3 regions of the Shewanella sp. WE21 genome follow, and region 1 is predicted to be linked to each of the others. Evidence: predicted binding sites of a transcription regulator. Region 1 holds the regulator's gene; each other region holds the start of a gene.

The links. Region 1 encodes sigma-54, which starts transcription at its own class of promoters, with help from an activator protein. Its sites were predicted from a motif close to GTTGGCACGNNNNTNGNNT; they were not measured.
Region 2: a site for sigma-54 is predicted at 5,977-5,995, ahead of flgB (flagellar basal body rod protein FlgB). Genes of this name have one in related genera too.
Region 3: a site for sigma-54 is predicted at 5,945-5,963, ahead of norV (anaerobic nitric oxide reductase flavorubredoxin). Genes of this name have one in related genera too.

Annotation. Positions count from the first base shown of each region.
Region 1 is NZ_CP023019.1:2,671,297-2,678,575, reverse strand. Features, by position in the region: gene mlaE (lipid asymmetry maintenance ABC transporter permease subunit MlaE) at 1-78, opposite strand, end outside; gene mlaF (phospholipid ABC transporter ATP-binding protein MlaF) at 75-893, opposite strand; gene CKQ84_RS11625 (KpsF/GutQ family sugar-phosphate isomerase) at 1,537-2,514, shown strand; gene kdsC (3-deoxy-manno-octulosonate-8-phosphatase KdsC) at 2,514-3,065, shown strand; gene lptC (LPS export ABC transporter periplasmic protein LptC) at 3,062-3,622, shown strand; gene lptA (lipopolysaccharide transport periplasmic protein LptA) at 3,609-4,163, shown strand; gene lptB (LPS export ABC transporter ATP-binding protein) at 4,160-4,891, shown strand; gene CKQ84_RS11600 (RNA polymerase factor sigma-54) at 4,999-6,477, shown strand; gene hpf (ribosome hibernation promoting factor) at 6,506-6,793, shown strand; gene ptsN (PTS IIA-like nitrogen regulatory protein PtsN) at 6,796-7,239, shown strand; gene rapZ (RNase adapter RapZ) at 7,236-7,279, shown strand, end outside.
Region 2 is NZ_CP023019.1:3,469,932-3,477,210, forward strand. Features, by position in the region: gene CKQ84_RS15300 (flagellar assembly protein FlgT) at 1-796, opposite strand, end outside; gene CKQ84_RS15305 (FlgO family outer membrane protein) at 1,077-1,709, shown strand; gene CKQ84_RS15310 (LPP20 family lipoprotein) at 1,706-2,155, shown strand; gene CKQ84_RS15315 (flagella synthesis protein FlgN) at 2,283-2,708, opposite strand; gene flgM (flagellar biosynthesis anti-sigma factor FlgM) at 2,711-3,034, opposite strand; gene flgA (flagellar basal body P-ring formation chaperone FlgA) at 3,110-3,817, opposite strand; gene CKQ84_RS15330 (chemotaxis protein CheV) at 4,023-4,943, shown strand; gene CKQ84_RS15335 (protein-glutamate O-methyltransferase CheR) at 5,044-5,883, shown strand; gene flgB (flagellar basal body rod protein FlgB) at 6,027-6,431, shown strand; gene flgC (flagellar basal body rod protein FlgC) at 6,434-6,850, shown strand; gene flgD (flagellar hook assembly protein FlgD) at 6,875-7,279, shown strand, end outside.
Region 3 is NZ_CP023019.1:705,434-712,712, reverse strand. Features, by position in the region: gene CKQ84_RS03005 (hypothetical protein) at 1-401, shown strand, start outside; gene CKQ84_RS03000 (PaaI family thioesterase) at 507-944, shown strand; gene CKQ84_RS02995 (YgjV family protein) at 1,027-1,269, shown strand; gene katB (catalase KatB) at 1,597-3,072, shown strand; gene norW (NADH:flavorubredoxin reductase NorW) at 3,189-4,355, opposite strand; gene norV (anaerobic nitric oxide reductase flavorubredoxin) at 4,348-5,877, opposite strand; gene norR (nitric oxide reductase transcriptional regulator NorR) at 6,104-7,279, shown strand, end outside.

The DNA.
Region 1 (7,279 bases):
AAGGCCTGCACGGCCAAAGCCGAGCACTAACTCAATCGCGCTGCGGCCTAAGTCGGCAATACTGTCGATTAACTTCACTTGCCAACTCCTTTTGCCATTAATTCTTGCTGGTAATCATTTGCCGGATAATGGAACGGCACAGGGCCGTCCGGAGCACCTTGAATAAACTGTTTCAGCTGCGGATTATCAGCGTACTTTAATTCTTCAGGGGTACCGTGGGCGATGACTTTTTTGTCAGCCACCACATATACATAATCGGCAATGCCAAGCACTTCATCCACATCGTGGGACACCACAATTGAAGTCAGATTCAGCGCATCGGATAACTCACGAATAAGCTTTACTAACACGCCCATCGATATTGGGTCTTGCCCTGCAAAAGGCTCATCGTACATCACCATTTCAGGTTCAAGCGCTATGGCTCTAGCCAATGCGGCGCGGCGTTGCATACCACCGGATAACTCGCTTGGCATCATCTGAGCTGCACCACGTAAACCTACGGCTTCAAGCTTCATCAGCACGATAGTGCGAATAATGTCTTCAGGCAGTCCAGAATGTTCACGCAGTGCAAACGCCACGTTATCGAACACATTAATGTCGGTAAACAGCGCGCCACTTTGAAACAGCATGCTCATCCGCTTACGCAGACTAAATAATTCATTGCGACTCACGCCATGGATATCGTGACCGTCGAATAACACTTGTCCATGGTCAGGCGTTAATTGGCCGCCAATCAATTTCAACAGGGTCGTTTTGCCTATGCCGCTCGGCCCCATGATCGCCGTCACCTTGCCCCTTGGAATGGACAGGCTAATATCTTCATATATCACACGCTGACCGCGGCTAAACCCCAAATTACGGATCTCAACCAACGGCGTTTGTTCTTGAGTCATGCTTGATTCCGACATTTGCAAATGAGGTGATCCTAGTCTTCCGAGACTGACCAATCGAAGAGCCGCAAATTGTACGTAATTGCGCTTTAACCTACAACCGAATCGACACTATCGCCCTGCGATACTTTCAATTTGCCTCATTTACAGCGAAAATGCGCCCTAAGTTTTCACTCTGCACAGGTAAAATGTTACTTAATGTTTTCAACCTAGTTGCAGAATTGGCAGTATTGGCTAATTCGTTCGCACTTAGCTCACTCTTTGCCCACTTTTATCGGGGAGAGTCGATACGCAATTGCGCAATAGAGGCATCCCATAGGGTAATACCCGCTGCGATATGGAATAAATCCATTGAAATAAACGACAAAGACGATGATATTGCTCAAGACCTTCTGCCGCTAAACACGTTATTGTGCGTGAATAGCTAACGCAGCTGAACTTGACGAGTCGGATCAATCGCTCTAGCCTGCCGCAATTGTTTTGCTGTTTTCGGTAATAAACCACAGTAAGACATAAGCTAAATTGTCTGAAAACAAACTAATACTTGGCAGAAAGCCTATTACATATCATCTTTATCGCGTACCAAATTGTGCTATTCCAATCCCATCAATGGGGCGACAAAGACAATGCAAAAAGAGAGATAGACATGGTAGACAAATCACAACTGCGCCAATGGGGTTGTAAAGTTATCGACATTGAAAAGTCAGCCCTAGACAATCTTTATCAATATGTTGATTCGGCTGAATTTGCAGAAGCTTGCGAGTTGATCCTCAACTGCACAGGCAAAGTGATTGTCATGGGAATGGGCAAATCGGGCCATATCGGCAATAAGATTTCTGCCACCCTCGCCAGCACAGGAACGCCCGCATTTTTTGTGCATCCGGGTGAAGCCAGCCACGGCGATCTGGGTGTATTAGCCGATAACGATGTGATTTTAGCGATTTCAAATTCCGGTGAGTCGAGCGAAATCCTCACCTTAATGCCGGTCATCCAACGTATGGGCGTGCCCGTTATCGCGGTAACAGGTAAACCCGAATCGAATATGGCGCGATTATCTAAAGTGCATTTATGTATCGAAGTCCCAGAAGAGGCTTGCCCACTTGGACTTGCCCCAACGTCGAGCACTACCGCGACCTTAGTGATGGGCGATGCCATCGCCATTGCGCTACTACAAGCTAAAGGCTTTACCCGTGATGATTTTGCTATGTCCCATCCCGGCGGTGCTTTAGGACGTAAGTTGCTGTTAAAAGTCAGTGATGTGATGCACAGCGGTGATGACTTACCGCTCGTCAACCACGATATTTGCATCACAGAAGCTCTGTACGAAATCTCCAAGAAAGGCTTAGGCATGACGGCGATTATCGATGATCAGCGCAAGCTGGTTGGTATCTTCACCGATGGTGATTTACGCCGCGTTATCGATGCCGAAGTGAATTTACGCACGACGCCCATTGCCGATGTGATGACCCGTAACTGCGTCACGATCACGGATAATGTATTGGCCGCCCAAGCGCTGCAAGTGATGGACTCAAAAAACATCAACGGATTAATTGTTATCGATAAAGATCGCCATCCTATCGGCGCTCTTAACATGCTAGACATGGTTAAAGCAGGAGTCATTTAATGCCACAGCAAGGATTTTACGGCCCAATCAGTGATGATGTGTGGCAACGCGCGCAAAAGATTAAACTGTTGATTTGTGACGTCGATGGGGTGTTTTCCGACGGCCGTATTTACTTGAGCAATAGTGGCGAAGAGCTCAAAGCCTTCCATACCCGTGACGGTTATGGCGTGCGCTCACTCCTCACCAGCGGCTTCAACCTCGCCGTGATCACAGGACGTCAATCCAAAATCGTTGAAAACCGTATGACAGCCCTTGGTGTTACCCATATTTACCAAGGCGTAGACAATAAGTTCGAGCCCTATGAAGCATTGCTCGCACTTTATGGTGTCACCCCAGAAGAAGTGGCTTATATCGGTGATGATATTGTCGATCTCCCCGTGATGAATGTCGTCGGTTTAGCGGTCAGTGTTGCTGACGGCCACCCCTATGTACGCCAACACGCCCATTTTGTGACTACGCTCAATGGTGGCCACGGTGCACTGCGTGAACTCACAGATCTGTTACTCCTAAGTCAAAATAAATTCACTTCGGCCCATGGAATGAGTATATGAGTCGTGTGACACTCGCGATTATCGCTTTTTTTGGAACCGCACTAGCGCTTTACTGGCAGGTCCAGAACAAACACAGCGGTGATTCCGATAACAGAGTAAAAGATCAAAATACCCCAGATTTCATCGTTGAAGATCTGCGCAGTGTTGAGTTCAATGAGCAAGGACTAGTGAATAGCCGTGTGACGGCGAAACACATGGAACATTATGATTCAACGAATCAAACTTTCTTTACTCAACCTGTTTATCTTGTTTATCCAGACCAAGGTAAAGCACAATGGCAGCTCAGGGCAGATCAGGGCAAGCTAAACAAGGAAACTGGCAAGGTTGTATTAGAAAATAATGTTATTATCGATGCCATTAGCCCAGAAGAACCGATTCAGACCTTGTCCACCAGTTATCTGGAACTCGATCTCAACACTATGATAATGACCTCTGACCGTACCATTTACGTCACAGGGAAAGATTTTAATATTCAAGGCCAAGGCCTTTATGCCGACCTCAACGCGCAAGAAGTGCAATTGACCAGTCAGGTAGTAGGAACATATGAAGCAAAATAACGTATTACTTGCCAGCCTAATGCTAATTATGAGCATGAGTGCTTTCGCGAAAGTCGGCGACTTAAAGCAAGAAGTCAAAATTAAAGCTGTGAGCCAAACTGCGGATATCAAAAACAACCAGATCATCTTCTTTGGTCCAGTTGAAGTTACCCAAGGCTCAATAAAAATCCAAGCAAATGAACTGCGTGCATTTTCCGCTGAAGGTGAAAATAGCAAAACTTTGGTCGCCACAGGCAACCCTGCTACGTATAGCCAGATATTAGACGATGGTCGCCCAGCATCGGCAAGCGCGAAAGAAATTCGTTACGATATGGCAAGCCGCACCTTAACACTGAAAGGTATGGCGTCATTAGATCAAGCGGGTAGCCAAGTTACAGGTAATTTAATCCGCTATAACATGATTCAACAGAAATTGATGGCCGAGAGTACTGGCAGTGGTGACGATCGCGTGATCACTATTATTCAGCCTGAAAACTATCAAGATGATGCTAAATCAGACGCTCCGGCGGATAAACCTGTAAAAAAGCAGGACTCTAAATGACCCAAATCACCTTAAGAGCACAAAATCTGGCGAAAAGTTACAAGAGTCGCCAAGTGGTTAAAGACGTCAGTCTGACGGTAAAAACCGGTCAAGTCGTTGGCCTACTCGGTCCAAACGGTGCAGGTAAAACCACGACTTTTTACATGGTTGTCGGGCTAGTGAAGAGCGATAAGGGACATATCTTTATCGACGATGATGATTTAACCGCAGATCCTATGCATCTGCGTGCCCGCAAAGGCATAGGTTACTTACCGCAGGAAGCCAGTATCTTTCGTAAGCTAACTGTTCATGACAACATCATGGCAGTACTGCAAACTCGTAAAGAACTTAAAAACGAAGAACGAGAAGAAGAACTAGAACATCTGCTCGAAGAGTTTCATATCACCCACATCCGTGACAGCCAAGGCATGTCATTGTCGGGTGGCGAACGTCGTCGCGTCGAAATTGCGCGAGCTTTAGCCGCTAATCCTAAGTTCATTTTGCTCGATGAACCGTTTGCCGGCGTCGATCCTATTTCGGTTATCGACATCAAGAAGATTATCGAACAACTCAAAAGTCGCGGCCTTGGCGTACTGATCACAGACCATAATGTCCGCGAGACATTAGATGTATGTGAACATGCTTATATTGTGAGTCACGGAAACCTGATTGCCGAAGGAACTCCTGCAGAGATCTTAGACAATCAGCAAGTTAGGGCTGTGTACTTAGGTGAACAATTCAGGCTATAGTTAATCGAGCGAAGCCAATGGAGGCAATTTATACCGCCATTGGGCTTCACTCAAGATAATAATAAGCGACCTCATCCAACAATAATAACGTAGGGATCAGCGGTAACATGAAAGCGTCACTCCAGCTCAAACTGGGTCAACAGTTAACCATGACGCCACAATTACAACAGGCCATACGTCTGTTGCAACTGTCGTCATTAGAACTGCAGCAAGAGATCCAGCAAGCATTAGATTCTAATCCCCTTCTCGAGCTGGAAGAGGATCAATTCGACGCCACTAAAACCCCTGTAAACCAAACGCTATCCGATACGGATTTCAGTGAATCTAGCACTCTGCCACCAGAAAAAGACAGCTCCACCATAGACACGGCAGAGTCGCTAACCAAAGAATCCATGCCCGATGAGCTCCCCATGGACACCACATGGGATGAAGTGTTTACCGCCTCCCCAAACTCAGGCCCCGGCGGCAGTCGTGAAGACGATATGCCCTTCCAAGGCGAGACCAGTGAAGGTTTGTACGAACACTTAGAATGGCAAAAAAACCTCACGCCGTTTTCTGAAACCGATTTAGCCATTGCCACCGCCATTATTGATGCCATCGACGATCAGGGCTATCTCACCCAAAGCACTGAAGAAATTCTCGAAGCCATGGGCAATCCTGAAGTTGAGCTTGACGAAGTCGAAGCCGTACTCAAGCGTATTCAGCATTTTGATCCCATAGGCGTTGCCGCCCGCGATTTAAGTGAATGCCTGTTGATCCAACTGTCGCATTTCGCCGCTGATACTCCCAACCTAGAAAACGCCCGCATGCTGATCAAAGATCATTTAGATCTGATCGCCGCCCGAGACTTTAGGTTGTTGATGCGTAAGACTAAATTAAAAGAAGATGAATTAAGGGATGGTATAGCACTCATCCAAACCCTCAATCCTCGCCCAGGTTTGTTGATCACGCCCAATAATGACGAATACGTTATCCCAGATGTGTCTGTGTCGAAGAAAAATGGCCGCTGGGTCGTTGAGCTTAATCCTGACTGCATGCCAAAAATCAATGTAAATCAACATTATGCTTCTATGGCACGCAGTACCAAAAACCAAGCCGATAGCCAATTTATTCGCGGCCATCTGCAAGAGGCTAAATGGTTTATTAAGAGCTTAGAAAGTCGTAACGATACTTTGCTTAAAGTTGCTAATTGCATAGTGCAATATCAGCAGGGTTTCTTTGAGTACGGTGAAGAAGCCATGAAGCCTATGGTGCTTAACGATATTGCCGAAGCGGTAGAAATGCATGAGTCCACCATCTCACGGGTCACAACTCAAAAATACATGCATACCCCTAAGGGACTTTTTGAACTAAAATACTTCTTCTCTAGCCACGTCGGTACTGACGATGGTGGTGAGTGCTCATCCACAGCAATCAGAGCCTTTATAAAGAAACTGGTGGCAGCGGAAAACCAGAAAAAACCATTAAGCGATAGTAAGATGGCACAACTTCTGGCAGAACAAGGGATCAACGTAGCCCGCAGAACCATTGCGAAGTACCGAGAGGCTATGCTTATTCCACCTTCTAATCAGCGTAAAAGTTTATAACCTACAGTGGATATCGGAGGACGTTTCTATGCAAATAAACCTAAGTGGGCACCATATCGAAATTACCGAATCGTTACGTGCATATGTAGAAGAAAAGTTTTCAAAACTTGAACGCCATTTCGAACAGATCAATAATGTGCACGTTGTGCTCAATGTTGAGAAAATGCAACAGATTGCCGAAGCGAGAATAAACCTCATAGGTGGTGAAGTTTTTGCTACTTCAGAGCATGCTGACATGTATGCCGCTATAGACGCCCTGATTGACAAGCTTGACCGTCAGGTTATTAAACACAAAGAGAAGTTAACAAAACACTAATAATGGAACTTTGTACCATACTGCGGCCGGAGTGCACTACCTGCGCCACTCCGGGCAGCAAGAAAAAGGTACTGGAACTCATCAGCGACTTAGTCGCTGCCCAGTACCCGACCCTCTCATCTCAAGAGATATTCGAAAGCCTAGTGGCGCGCGAAAAGATGGGGAGCACAGGTATAGGTAACGGCATCGCCATTCCACATGGTCGACTAGCCGATATAGATCAGCCCATTGCCATACTAATTAAGTGTGAAGAGCCGATAGCATTTGATGCTATCGATAAGCAACCTGTTGATATTTTATTTGCACTACTGGTGCCTGCAGACCAATGTCAGCAGCACTTAAGTACTTTGTCTTGCATGGCCGAAAAGCTGAGCGACAAGCAAATATTAAAGCAATTACGCAAGACGCATGATGAAACGGAACTCTATCAGGTAATCACTGGATGAAACTGGTCATAGTGTCGGGCCGCTCAGGCTCAGGCAAATC
Region 2 (7,279 bases), 800 kb from region 1:
TGATAGCCTGTTCTTCAAATTCCCATGGGGCCGATGTGCTGTAGCTTTTGCTCCAGACCTCTTCGCCACTGATCCCATGATAGAGGCTGAGTTTGAATTGAAATTGCCTTAGCGGAGCTTCATCCCAAAATCCTAAGAAGGTGGGTTGTACAGGCTCTATCGATATATCAATGATCTGCGGTTGAAGAATATATTGGCTGTCGGTAATTTCACTGAGCCAGCTTGGAAGTCGATAACCGCGAATATCCACTAGGTCTTGTTCAATATCGAGTCGCTCGTTAGCATGGATGTGACTAAAGCCAGTTGAAGAGTAATCTTCTATAGTGTTCCCTAACGCCTCTGAAATGACCTCTTCAAAGCCTGAAAGTTGTCCATATCTAAGCTGAGAACGATCTTTTATTTGTGTTTGAGGTATTAAAATAGCGGCCTTTAATTGGCCATTAGGACACTGTTGTGTTGGATCATCATTTAGATCGAGGCGTAGGGATACATATATTTTATTTCCCTGAATTTGTTCACTTACGAGTTGGATGTTTATGGCTTGGGCGTTGCGATTTATCGCAAAGTTATTTTGTGTGAGGTTACCATTAGAGGTTTGTTGCTCGCTGGATATTTGAATACCTGTGCTTAATGTCGCATAGCTAACAGCTTGATTAATTGCTTCTTCCCTTGCTTGAGCTGTATTACCATTGATAATAGTTGCTTCTCCGCTGGCTTCTATCCATTCGGCTCTGGTGGGCAAAGAAAGTAGTAAAAGGCTCAAAATGATGAGCGAAGCTGAACCTGTTATGTGCATCAATTCAATCCTTATCGCTAAGCTAATGGCGATATTACCAATCGAGCCAGTTTTCTGACTCTTAATCTAATATGGCAATAAAGCAAATTTCGTGCCTGAGTATGAGAACTTTTGATAAAGTTTCCATTGTTACAGTCGATATACTGCGTAATAGAAGAATATTGTCGGACTGAGGTTAATATTGGTCCGAAGATTGCTGGTTTTTGTTACTCATTAAAAATTTGAAGCTTAGAAAGTGAGTCATTTGACTGGCAATGCACCCATAGATGAGGTAAATCCAATGCTAAAGCGTGTGATTATTCCCTTAACATTGATAATGTTAGGTGGATGTGTAGCTAAACCAGTTACGCCGCCCAAACCGAGTTTAGTGGATGGCAATGGGTTGCCGCCAACGGCAGTGATTAACCATTTAGCACAGCGAATAGTGACTGAGCTCGTTAAGCAAAATGATGCTTTGCGTGCTGATCAACCTATCGTAATTGCAACACCAGTATTAGTGGGCGATTTGAATGGCACTAATGCGTTAGCGCAACAGTTACAGCAAGGATTAATGACATCGCTCCATAGCTTTCAGTTTAATGTGGTGGATTTAAACTTAGCTGATGGCTTGAGAGTAACATCTGACGGGGATTTTATTTTGACGCGAGATTGGCAAAAATTGTCGAAAGATCTTCCTGTTGAGCATCTTGTCGTTTCGACTATGAGCGTAGTAACCAATGGTATGGCGATCAATACTCGGATTGTGAACATTAGTAACAATCGCGTGGTATCGGCATCTCAAACTTTTGTGACTCAAAAAGAGTTGGCAAACTACATGCAGCCTTCGGAGCAAATTGTGTCACAAAATGGCATCTTATATCGTCAGGCGAGTCCAGGCATGAATGAAGTGCGTGTCTTAGGAGATGGAAAATGAAACGCTACCTTTTAGTTATTGTGGCGCTAATGCTAACTGGCTGCGCTGCTAAAGATAGATATGTGCAATGGGAAGATGTGCCGCCGCCGAGTTTTCCTAAGTTAACGGCTATAGGATATGCGCCCTTAGCGACTCAACCGGCTAAAGAGCAATCACAAAGAGTGTTGATGGCTATGCAGGCATCAAAAATTGTGGCTTATCGTGAATTAGCGGAACAAGTTTATGGGCAGAAAATAACGGCAAATAGCAGTGTCAGTGATTGGATGTTGACGGACGATAATGTCAAAGCGTCAGTTTCTGGCGTGATCCGCGGCGCACGAGTCGTTAAGAGTTATCCAGCAGGCGAGCATTATGTCACTGAGTTAGAACTTGATTTTTCACAGGTTTGGGCGCTTTATCAACAACAGAACCGTCCACAACGAGTGAAGGAAGTGACGTATTTCTAGCGTTATTGAATGTATGTTCAACAGCATGTATTGAGCCGCGTATTAACGCGGCTTTTCTTTTTGTACAAGACATTAAGATCTAATCAGAGCTTAGAAAAGGGAATGCTAAGTGGGAGTGATGCGCTTGTTAGGCCTTTAAATCATTGCCTAAACTTGAGATAGTCGAGGTCTTGCCTTTATCGTTATAGGTGAGGCTGGAGGCGTTTCTGCTGGCTTGTAAAGCTTGAGCAAAGCGATTTAAACTCGCTAAATTCATCTCAATTAAACTGGCATTTTGTTCGTTTAATTCTTTGCATTCAGTCAATGCGTCTTTGATCTCGGCCATTTTATGTACGAGTTCGACTTGCTGAGTGAGTAGCGATTTATCACTGTGTTTTGCCAGAATATCATCATTATTCTTTAGTTCTTTCAGACATTGCGATTTTTCGTTAGCAAGGGAAAGCAGTAAATCGGCGTTTTGGTCAACCAAAGCGCCTTTTTCCTTGAGTATGATTTGCTTAAGAACAGCCAAATGGGCGTGTTGTAGATCTACCAGTTTAGCTATTTCAGTCATAGTTACTCTTTATTTAAGTCATTAAGTTCGGCTTCAAAACTTGCAATATTGGCAGCCAACTTTTCAGGGTCAATTTTATAGCGACCTTCGGCAATAGCTTGTTTGATTTCGGCTACTTTCTTTTGATCAACTTCAGGAAGGCTAGCCATTTTAGTCTGAGCTCCTTGAAGTTGTTGTGCCTGGGCCGTAATGACCACTGAATCGCTTCTCTGTGGTGTTGTCGATTTTGCAGCAACTTGAGCAGATTGATCGCTGCTCGTTTTCGTTGCGCCTGAACGAACTTGCGCAGTCGTTGCAGTATTGAGTTTGCTAATATCAATTGCCATTTTAGGCTCCAGCGTCGTGTGTACGGGATTTCTTAACTGGGGTATCGGCAGCTTACAAAAAAGCTTTAGATTATTTTACATTCTTACTTCAACTTCGCCAATGCCTGTGACTATAGCATCTAGTTCTTTGTTTGAACTGCTATTTTTGACTCTGATCCGATCACCTTTATTGCCATCTTGTAGGGCTTCGCCCACTGTTTTGAGCTCGAATGAGCCTGAACGAACGTAGATAGATACCGAATCATTTTTACAAACGAAGCATAAGTTGTTGCTTAATATTGGATTATCTTTTGCTACTCGTCGTTTTACTCGCACGCCAGCCAATTTACTCGGGTCATCGAATTCGGCACCTCTCAAGCTATTTTGTTCAATGTAACGGACTTCTACTTGACTAGGAGAGATGAGTTCGCCTGGTGCTAAGATTTCGGTTGAGACAACAACGGGGAATAAGATATCCACCCGAACCGAGATATAGATTTGCCAAGGGTAAGCTAAGTCTTGTGTATCGCAGCTGACTTTTAAGGTGTTATTACGGCTAATTTCCCTATCGCTAGCCAGTTCTACTTTCATTGGAGATGAACATTGTGACGGCAGCATTCTTGCGTCAACCATCTGTGGCGAAATATTTACTTTGGCATTTTCTGGAACGGATATTTTTTCTGAAATAAGCGCTTTAGCTAATTCTGAGATTGCCGATACGGTGGGGACAATAGGCTCTGCACTCGCAAAAGCGGGCATGAAGAGGGTGAAAAGACTAAAAAAACAGACTAAATTTACTTTCATAATGAAGAGACTAGCTTGTAACGCCAGAATGCACCTATACTTTTATTAAGTTCGAAGCTGACCACTGTAATAATAATTTGCATCACTGTCAGAAGATTGACTCAGTTTCGACTATGTTTATCGATAGATAAGACGTAAGCAATTAATATGCCTATACTCAACTGAGTTATAGGGCCGAACATAAACAGAACAACAAGGCAGAGTTATGTCGAGTATTCTTGATTCAGTCAACAAACGAACCCAGCTCGTTGGACAAAACCGTTTAGAATTACTGCTTTTTAAATTAAACGGTCGTCAACGGTTTGGGATTAACGTGTTTAAGGTGAAAGAAGTACTGCAGTGTCCACCACTGACCACTTTGCCTAAACTTAATCCTTATGTGAAGGGTGTTGCTCATATTCGTGGAACAACCATTTCAGTGATTGATTTGAGTGCGGCAACAGGGGGAAAACCTTTAGCGAGCACTGAAAACTGTTTCATCATTATTTCTGAATATAACCGCAGTGTTCAAGGCTTCTTGGTCAGTTCTGTTGAGCGGATCATCAACATGAATTGGGAAGCGATTATGCCTCCGCCGCAAGGTGCTGGCCGTTATTCTTATCTGACAGCTGTGACTGAAATTGAAGGTGAATTAGTTGAAATTCTCGATGTGGAAAAAATCTTAGATGAGATTTCACCAGTTAAAACGGCTATCAGTGAAGAAGCCAATGAAAAACTGACCCTCGACAGAACTCAGCATTATCATATTATGGTTATTGATGATTCTGCCGTGGCGCGTAAACAAATTATTCGTTCACTCGAGTCATTGAATTTACAAATTGATACCGCAAAAGATGGTCGCGAAGCATTAGACAAGCTTAAAGAGATCGCCAAAGAGATGGATAATGTGGCCGATGAGATCCCCCTCATAATCTCTGATATTGAGATGCCTGAAATGGATGGCTACACCCTGACCGCTGAAATCCGAGATGATCCTAAGCTTAAGCATATTAAAGTGGTACTGCATACTTCGTTAAGTGGTGTATTCAATCAGGCAATGGTTCAAAAAGTGGGGGCTAATGACTTTATCGCTAAGTTTAATCCCGACGAACTGGCTGCTGCTGTGAATAAGCATTTAAGTTTGTAATTGCTGTAGGTTAGTACCTAGATACGCTTTACGCTATAATCTCGACTTTATAACATGATGGTTTCGCACTGATTTTGGTGCTTGCTATAGGATTTAGGATGTGAATGTGCCAAATAAATCACTCGCTGAGGCTGAATATAATCAATTTAGGTTGTTCTTAGAGCAACACAGCGGCATCGTACTGGGTGAAAATAAGCAATATCTTGTGCGCAGTCGTCTTGCTCCTTTGATGGGCAAATATAACCTGCCATCCTTATCTGATGTGGTTAAGCATTCGATGAAGCCTACTGAGCGTGCGCTCAGAGCTGAAGTGATCGATGCTATGACGACTAATGAAACCCTTTGGTTCCGTGATCGTTATCCATTTGAGTTGTTGAATAATGTCCTACTACCTGAATACAGTCGTCTGGGGCGTCCGCTTAAAATTTGGTCTGCGGCTTGCTCGTCTGGCCAAGAGCCATACTCATTGGCTATGACTATTCTTGAGTATCAACAGAAGAAGCCTGGTGCCCTGGCTGGTAGTGCTTCGATTCAAGCAACGGATTTATCTCCTTCCATGTTGGAACGTTGCAAAAATGCCGAGTACGATAGTTTGGCATTAGCGCGTGGTTTATCTGAAGAACGTAAGCGTCAGTTTTTTGATGCATTACCTTCAGGCAATATGAAGTTAAAGGACAATGTGAAGCGGTTGGTGAACTTTAGAGCGCATAATTTACTCGAGAGTTATAGTCTGCTTGGCAAGTTCGACATTATCTTTTGCCGCAATGTGCTGATTTATTTTGCACCAGAGGCAAAGGCAAAAATTTTGCGGCAATTCGCTGCCGCTCTCAATCCCAAAGGGATTTTATTTCTCGGTGCATCAGAATCTATCGCTGGTTTAACGGACGAGTTTGATATGGTTCGTTGTAACCCTGGCATTTATTACCAAAAAAAGACTTAACTCAGCCGCTCTAAAGAAAATTACCGACAATTGTCGGTAATTTTTTACTCATCGCTTGTTCATCCTTGTTGTTATTCTCAAAATTTTCCTGATGTTGGCACATGAATTGCTTTGTTTTCGTGAGAACACGAGGAGGCAATTTTATGGCGATCAATTTTGATAATGCACTGGGTGTGCATCAATACACTCTCGGTATTAGAGCGCAGCGGGCTGAAGTTATTTCAAGCAATATCGCTAACGCGGATACGCCACATTACAAAGCCCGCGATGTTGATTTTTCTGCGGCAATGCAGGCCGCTCGAGGCCAACAGCTGCAGCGAAATAGTCTTGAAATGCAAGAGCCAGATAAGCATTTTGGGCTTGCGGAGTTGACTGGGCAATTTGTTAAGTTCCGTGTGCCAAATCAACCCGATACCGGTGATGGTAATACTGTTGATATCCAACAGGAACAATCGGCATTCATGCAAAATGCACTTGAATATCAAATGTCGCTAGGTTTTTTAGATAGTAAGTTTAGTGGCATGAAGAAAGCGTTGAGAGGGGATTAATCATGAGTTTATTTAGCATATTTGATGTTGCTGGCTCGGGAATGTCTGCTCAATCGGTCAGGCTAAACACCACCGCGAGCAACATAGCTAACGCGGATTCCGTCTCGAGTAGTGTAGATAAGACCTATCGTTCCCGTCATCCCATTTTTGAAGCCGAAATGGCTAAAGCCCAAAGTCAGCAACAAGCTTCTCAAGGCGTTGCGGTAAAAGGCATTGTAGAAAGTGATAAACCACTACTGAAAGAATATTCGCCCGATCATCCAATGGCGGATGCGGACGGCTTTATTTATAAACCGAATGTTAATGTCATGGAAGAAATGGCAGATATGATTTCTGCTTCGCGCTCATATCAAATGAATGTTCAAGTCGCTGAAGCAGCTAAGTCTATGCTGCAACAAACACTTGGGATGGGTAAATAACATGTGTTACTTAGGAGGTAAGCTGTGAGCCTCATTAATCAAATTAACCAAGCGTCGGCGCAGACGGCTCAAAATAAGAGTCAGCCAAATGCCGTTACGACGAATTCATCAACCAGCTCAACGGGTAATCCGTTTCTTGATGGCATACGTTTGCCAAAAGAGTCAATAGTACCGGAAGCAAAAAGCCAGCAGTTAACTCAAGATGACTTTTTCTCGTTATTAAGCCAACAGTTATCGATGCAAGATCCCTTTAAGCCCGTCGACAACGACCAAATGATTGCGCAGATGGCATCATTCTCGACGGTTGATGGTATTACTAAGTTGAATAAGGAAATCGTTAATTTAAACGGTGTTATGACATCAAGCCAAGCATTACAGGCATCAGGACTTGTTGGTCGCAAGGTGTTGATCCCAACTGATACAGGTAAC
Region 3 (7,279 bases), 2.0 Mb from region 1:
TTGTCGCAACGCTCAGTTTGTTGTGGAATATCATGGGGCTGATGGCTTTTGTGATGCAAATGACTATGACTATGACGCCAGATGCACTCGCACAGATGAGCCCAGATCAAATTAAACTCTATGAAACGACGCCAATTTGGGTTGATGCTGTGTTTGGCTTTGCCGTGGTTTCAGGGGTTCTAGGATGCCTATTATTGTTATTCAGAAAATTAATTGCTTATAAAGTGCTGGTCGCCTCGCTTATCGCTATTTTGTTGCAAATGACCTATGTATTTTGCATTCAGCAAGCGGCTGTGATGCTAGGAGCTGACGCGTTAATTATGCCAAGTGTAGTCGTGGTGTGGGGATTATTTCTTGTCTGGTTTAGTCAGCTAAGTACCACTAAATCTTGGTTAGTTTGAGCCTTATTTTTGCCGATATTGATGTGACCAGCTGAGAGTAAACTAGTTGAACTTCATCCACTTCACAGTAAACTGCTGATTGGTTTTATTGACTAGGAAGTTGCAATGAGTATTTGGTTTAGAGCTGTAACATTAGAGGATTGCGCGCGTTTAGACGGCGGTATGGGCGGCAAAGGCACCTTGATGCAGACTTTAGGAATTGAGATCAGTGAGATTGGCGACGATTACATGAAGGCCACTATGCCAGCCAGTCCGGCGGTGCATAACCCTTTGGGCATAGTGCATGGTGGCGCAAATGTCGCGCTTGCTGAAACCGTTGCCAGCTATGCGGCAAATTTCGCGGTGGATTTTGAGCAGTACTATTGTGTCGGTCAAGAAATTAACGCTAACCACTTACGGGCTTCCCGTAATGGGGTATTAACCGCCACGGCTAAGCCTATTCACTTAGGGAAGCGCAGCTCTGTATGGGAGATTTTAATCCACAACAGCGCGGGTGAACTGACTTGTATTTCACGGATGACGGCGGCTGTCGTTAAACGCTAAATGCAATGAGCCAGCTTATTACCTGTGGTGTGAATGGCGTATCAATCGTTTGATTTAAATAATATATAGATAAGGATTGGATATGGATAACGCTACAATTTGGGAATGGGTTGGTTATTTAGCTTCAGTGGTCGTTGCAATATCACTGATGATGTCAAACATTAAGAAACTGCGCTGGTGGAATCTCATTGGTGCGGCTTTATTTGTGGCCTATGGTGTGGCAATTGGGGCTTATCCTGTTGCCTTAGTTAACTTTTTTATCGTGCTGATTGACACTTATTATTTGGTTAAGCTTTATCGTGAAGCCGACTTATCCAGCAGTTAATGGCAGTGTATCAGCTTAACTCCGCTTTCTCGCACCGCACTTCGCTCCATTGTCCTGAGCAGCTATTTGGTTTTTCAACAGCATCTTAAGTGATGTGAGCGGACCATTGGCTGTGAGTCCGTGTAATTCATTAACTGTCTTGCCAAACTTATCTTTAATCTTTTTTTTAGATTGTATGAATCTAGTTTAATCGTTTTATTCTAAAATGGTAATTCTCTATTCTTGCTCTATCGACAACACGTCGCCAGCCAAGGAGATAAACCATGGCCACCATTTACGATTTAATTGAAACCTGGTTAACCAGCAATCAAGACTAAGGAGCAGGGCATGAGTCAACAACATCAAACAAGTCAGTACTTAACGAGCCAAAACGGCGCCCCAGTGGCCGACGATCAAAACTCACTGTCGGCGGGTGAACGTGGTCCTTTGCTATTACAAGATTGGCATTTAATTGAAAAGTTAGCCCATTTCAACCGTGAGCGTATTCCTGAACGTATCGTGCATGCCAAAGGTACAGGGGTTTACGGCACATTTACGCTGACTAAAGATTTAAGCGATTACACCATTGCTGACCATTTCAATGGTGTTGGTAAGCAAACCGAAACCTTTATTCGTTTCTCAACCGTAGGTGGAGAAATGGGTTCTGCCGACGCAGAGCGCGATCCACGAGGCTTTGGTTTACGTTTTTATACTGCCCGTGGTAATCACGATATAGTGGGTAACAATACGCCGACCTTTTTCTTGCGAGATGGGATTAAGTTTCCAGACTTTATCCATACGCAAAAGCGTAATCCTAAGACAAACTTAAAAGATCCGCAGGCTATGTGGGACTTTTGGTCATTGAATCCTGAAGCTATGCATCAAGTAACCATTTTGATGTCGGATCGTGGTATTCCGGCGAACTACCGTCAAATGCACGGTTATGGTTCACACACTTTCTCGCTGTGGAATGCCAAGGGCGAGCGTTTCTGGGTGAAGTTCCACTTTAAATCGCAGCAAGGCGTGGTCAACTTAACCAATGAACAGGCTGATAAATTAAAAGGGATTGATCCCGATTCATCACAGCGCGATATGGTGGTTGCTATTACTGATGGTAACTTCCCGCGTTGGACGGTTAATGTGCAGATTATGCCTGAGGCGGATGCCAATACTTACTATATCAATCCATTTGATTTAACTAAGGTTTGGCCGCATAGCGACTATCCATTAATTGAGATTGGTGTATTAGAGCTGAATCGTCTGCCACAAAACTACTTTGCTGAAGTTGAGCAAGTGGCATTAGCACCGAGTAATTTGGTCCCAGGCGTCGGGGCTTCACCAGACAAGATGTTACAAGCACGTTTATTTGCCTACGCCGATGCGCAGCGTTACCGCATTGGTGCTAACTACAACCAATTGCCAGTGAATTGCCCGCATGCCGCTAAGGCAAATCACCATCAACGTGCAGGTGCGATGGCGGGTACACAATGTCCTTATCATGGCAGCCAAACGGGTGGCGACGCTTCGGCAAACTATGGCCCGAACAGCACTGCTGATGCCTTGGTTGAGCCAGTAAACTTTAGCGAACCACCATTGCGTTTAGAAGGTGAAGCGGCGCGTTACAGTCGTTATAACCAAGACGATTATACCCAAGCGGGTAATTTGTATCGCATCTTCTCTGAAGCTGAGAAAGCGCGCCTAGTGGCAACAATTTCGGGTTCATTAAGTCAAGCGAGTTTAGATGTGCAGCAACGTATGGTGTCGCATTTTACTCAAGCCGATGCGGATTACGGACAACGTATTAAACTGGCATTAGGTCTTTAAACTGTTGCTGTTGCGAATGTTTGAATAAATAGTAGAAACGATAAAACTGAGTAGAAAGCCTCTACTCAGTTTTTATTATCAGCGACAACAATATTAACATTCTCGTTAATGTGCTCTTAGGCTGCGATGAGTACCGCGTTAGGGCTATTTAGCTGCTTTAACAATCCAAACGCTTGCTGCATTTTATCCTCGGTTACGATAAATCCTATAAATTTTTCATCCACGTCGAATGCTTTAATACAGCTTCCTTGAGCATCAATATCGACTTGCCAGCGATGGACGCCATTGACTGTTATACCGCTGAGCTGGATAGGTAACAGTGGCGTTTTCACTTTAATTAGCATGGCGGGAAAATTCACTGCTGTCGGTTGGTTCAGTAATGTGTTCGCCAGCGCATTGGCGCTCAGTAACGCAGGTTGCAAATAGGCCCTATTTTGGCCGTTGATTTGGGCGCAATCACCTAGCGCATAAATATGGGCATCGTTGGTTTGTAAACATTCGTTAACGACGATACCTTTATTGACCTCTAGCCCCGCATGCTGGGCAAGTTGACTGTTAGGGAGAAGTCCCGCTGCACAGATAACCGCATCACAAATAAACCGCTGGTCATTATCTAGGCACACAGAGATACTGCCATCTTGGTGTTGCAGTTGGCTGACTCGGGTTTGCAATTGCACTGTGACGTTATGCTGCGTTAGTACAGCGGTCAGTTTGTGGCTTAACATTTCGGGTAGCATATTCGGCATTAAGCTCGCTTGTGGATCGACCAAAAATACTTGCTTACCTGCAGTTGCTAAGTCCATTGCCAGTTCAACTCCGACCAAACCAGCACCGATAACCAGTACTCTCCTCGCACCATGGATGTCTGCTTCGCAGGCTTGATACTCCATTAAGCTGTTAACTGTGTGGATGATATCAACGCCATCCCCCTCTATAGGCGGAATAAAGGGCCGAGCACCCGTGGCAAGCACTAATTTTTCGTACGCAATTTCGCGTCCTTGATGGCAACAGACTACCTGACGAACTTTATCTATTTTTATGACTTCACAGTGATTTATTACATCAATTTGTTGTTCATGTGCAAATTCAGTCGCGGTCAATTTTATGAGGTCTGACGCCATTTTTTTAAGGCTAAACACATGGCTTAAATCTGGTTTATGGTATTCGTCACCAGAGTCGGCTGTGATAACTGTAATCGGTTGTTCGCGGTTTAAACGTCGCAGTGTTTTGACTAGCTGATATGCCGCGAATCCACTGCCGATAATGACGATTGGCTTAGGCATTAGTCACCTCATTTTTTATGACAGCGAAAACGCTTTTACCTAGGCCACATTCGGGACAGAGAAAGTCTTCGGCCACTTGAGTCCAAGGTGTGCCAGCAATGATATCTTGATTAGGTTCTCCTTTTTCAGGGTCGTAAATCCATTGGCAAATGGTGCAAATCATTGATTGTGTATCATTTAATTCGCACGCTTTTGTTGCAATCGGTGCCGTCACAGGGACGTTATTAGTAGCAGTATTTTCAGCTGTTTGACTGGCCGTGGTGGCTTGGCTAGGTTTTGACATGACTTGATTAATGATAGAGCGACTATTAGCGCTATCGAGGGGACGCAATGCCCATTCTCGCGCGATTCGCTGGCCGTGCTGACGGCATTCTTGCATCGCATCACGATCGGGACGCCATTTGACTTTTAATCCCACTGAGGTTTCAAAACCAGCATCCATCAAACGAGTGTGAATTCTATCGACTGCGCCGCCATTCCAGCCATAACTACCAAAAGCTGCCGCCTTTTTATTGCGAAAACGCAGGCCCGTGATTTCTTCAAGCATGGCGGCAATTTTAGGCATCATCACATTATTCATGGTGGATGAGCCGACTAAAATACCTTTTGACCTAAATGCCTGTGCAAGGATTTCGTTTTTATCATGACGTGCGACGTTATACACTTTTACCGCTACATTGGGGTCAACATCATGGATACCTTGAGCAATACCGTCGGCCATCATGCGAGTATTATTGGACATAGAGTCGTAGAAAATCGTGATGCGGTCTTCTTGATAAGCGTCGGCCCAAGCTAAATATTGGTGAATAATTTGGGCAGGATTATCACGCCACACAATGCCGTGTGAAGTTGCGATCATATCTACAGGTAAATTAAAGCTTAATACTTCGTGAATTTTAGCCGTCACTAGGCTGCTAAAGGGCGTTAAAATGTTTGAGTAGTACCGTAGGCATTGTTCCATTAATTCATTTTGATCAACCTCATCATTGAATAAATGTTCGTCGCAATAGTGTTGGCCAAAGGCATCGTTACTGAATAAAACCGCATCTTCGGTGAGGTATGTCATCATGCTATCTGGCCAATGCAACATAGGTGCTTCGATAAATATCAGTTGCTTACCATTGCCTATCGCTAAACTATCCCCTGTCTTTACGGTAATGAAATTCCATTCTGGGTGGTGGTGATGTCCTACAATGGAGTCGACCGCATTTTCACTGCAGTAAATTGGTGTGTTAGGAATTTTGGCCATTAATGCAGTCAGGGCGCCTGAGTGGTCTTCCTCTGCATGGTTCATCACAATATAGTCTATGTCGGTTAAATTAATTTCAGCTTCAAGATTTTGTAAGAATTGCTGGCTAAACCGATGATCAACTGTATCAATTAACACGGTTTTTTCTTCACGGATAAGGTAGCTATTGTAGCTTGTGCCTTTAGTTATCTTGTACTCAGTACCATGAAAATCTTGCACTTCCCAATCGCGTTGACCCACCCAGTGGATATTGTTTTTTACATGAATAGTCATAAGTACACCTGTGATAATTAATAATGAATGCGCTACGTAAATCTTGCTTATTTAGTTAAATCTCTTATTGCACTCACCATGCCAATATTTTAAGGTTTTGATTTTTATTGGTATTAGCGTATTTCAACATTTTAAATCACTTGCTGATGTCATAATGACAATTTGATATTAGTCAAATTGACATTACACTGTTGTCAATATGACTTTATTTGACTGTGGATGTGCTATGAGTGCCCATGCTGATTTAACTCAGTTAGCCTTAGATTTAACTGTCGGCGTGTCGACGCAAGACAGATTTGAGCGTTTGTTGGCAGTGGTCAGGCGGCGTGTCAATTGTGATGCTGCGGCATTATTGGCATTTCGGGAGCAGCAATTTGTCCCCTTGGCGATAGATGGGCTCTTTGCCGAAGTGTTAGGGCGGCGCTTTCAAATTAGTGAACATCCGAGATTAGAGGCTATCGCCCGTGCTGGCGATGTGGTTCGTTTCCCGGCCGACAGTGAACTTCCTGATCCGTATGATGGTTTAATTCCACATCATAGTGCGAACTTACATGTACATGCTTGCATTGGTTTACCACTAATCGCGAACGATCGCTTAATTGGGGCGCTCACCATTGATGGTTTCAACCCTCATCAGTTTGATGGTTTTAGTGATAGCGAGTTGCGTGTGATCAGCGCACTGGCCGCAGCCAGTCTTAATACTGCGTTATTGATGCAACAGCTAGAATCCCAAGTTGTTGAAGTTTCCAATGGAACTGAGGTGCTCAATCGTCCTGCTAGTCAGCAGGAGATCATAGGGCAATCCACACAGATCCAATCGCTAAAGCAGCAGATAAGTGCAGTGGCAGGCACTGATTTATCGGTATTAATTACCGGCGAAACTGGCGTGGGTAAGGAGTTAGTGGCCGCGGCGATACATAATCAATCGACCAGAGCCGATAAATCACTTATCTATTTGAACTGCGCTGCATTGCCGGAGTCCGTCGCCGAAAGCGAGTTATTTGGACATGTAAAAGGGGCATTTACGGGGGCAATCAGTCATAGGCAAGGCAAGTTTGAACTCGCTGACAAGGGGACCTTGTTTTTAGATGAAATCGGGGAGCTTCCCTTGGGGCTGCAAGCTAAGTTATTGAGGGTTTTACAATACGGTGAATTACAGCGAGTGGGCAGTGATAAGAGCCTAAAAGTGAATACTCGGATTATTGCTGCCACTAATCGAATTTTGCACCAAGAGGCAACGGAAGGGCGCTTTCGTTTCGATCTTTACCATAGGTTGAGCGTATTTCCTATCCACGTAGCACCATTAAGAGAGCGTGGGCAAGATATTGTCATGCTGACAGGTTTTTTTCTTGAACGTTGTAAAGCGAAGTTAGGACTCACCCATATCAATATCACACCCGCA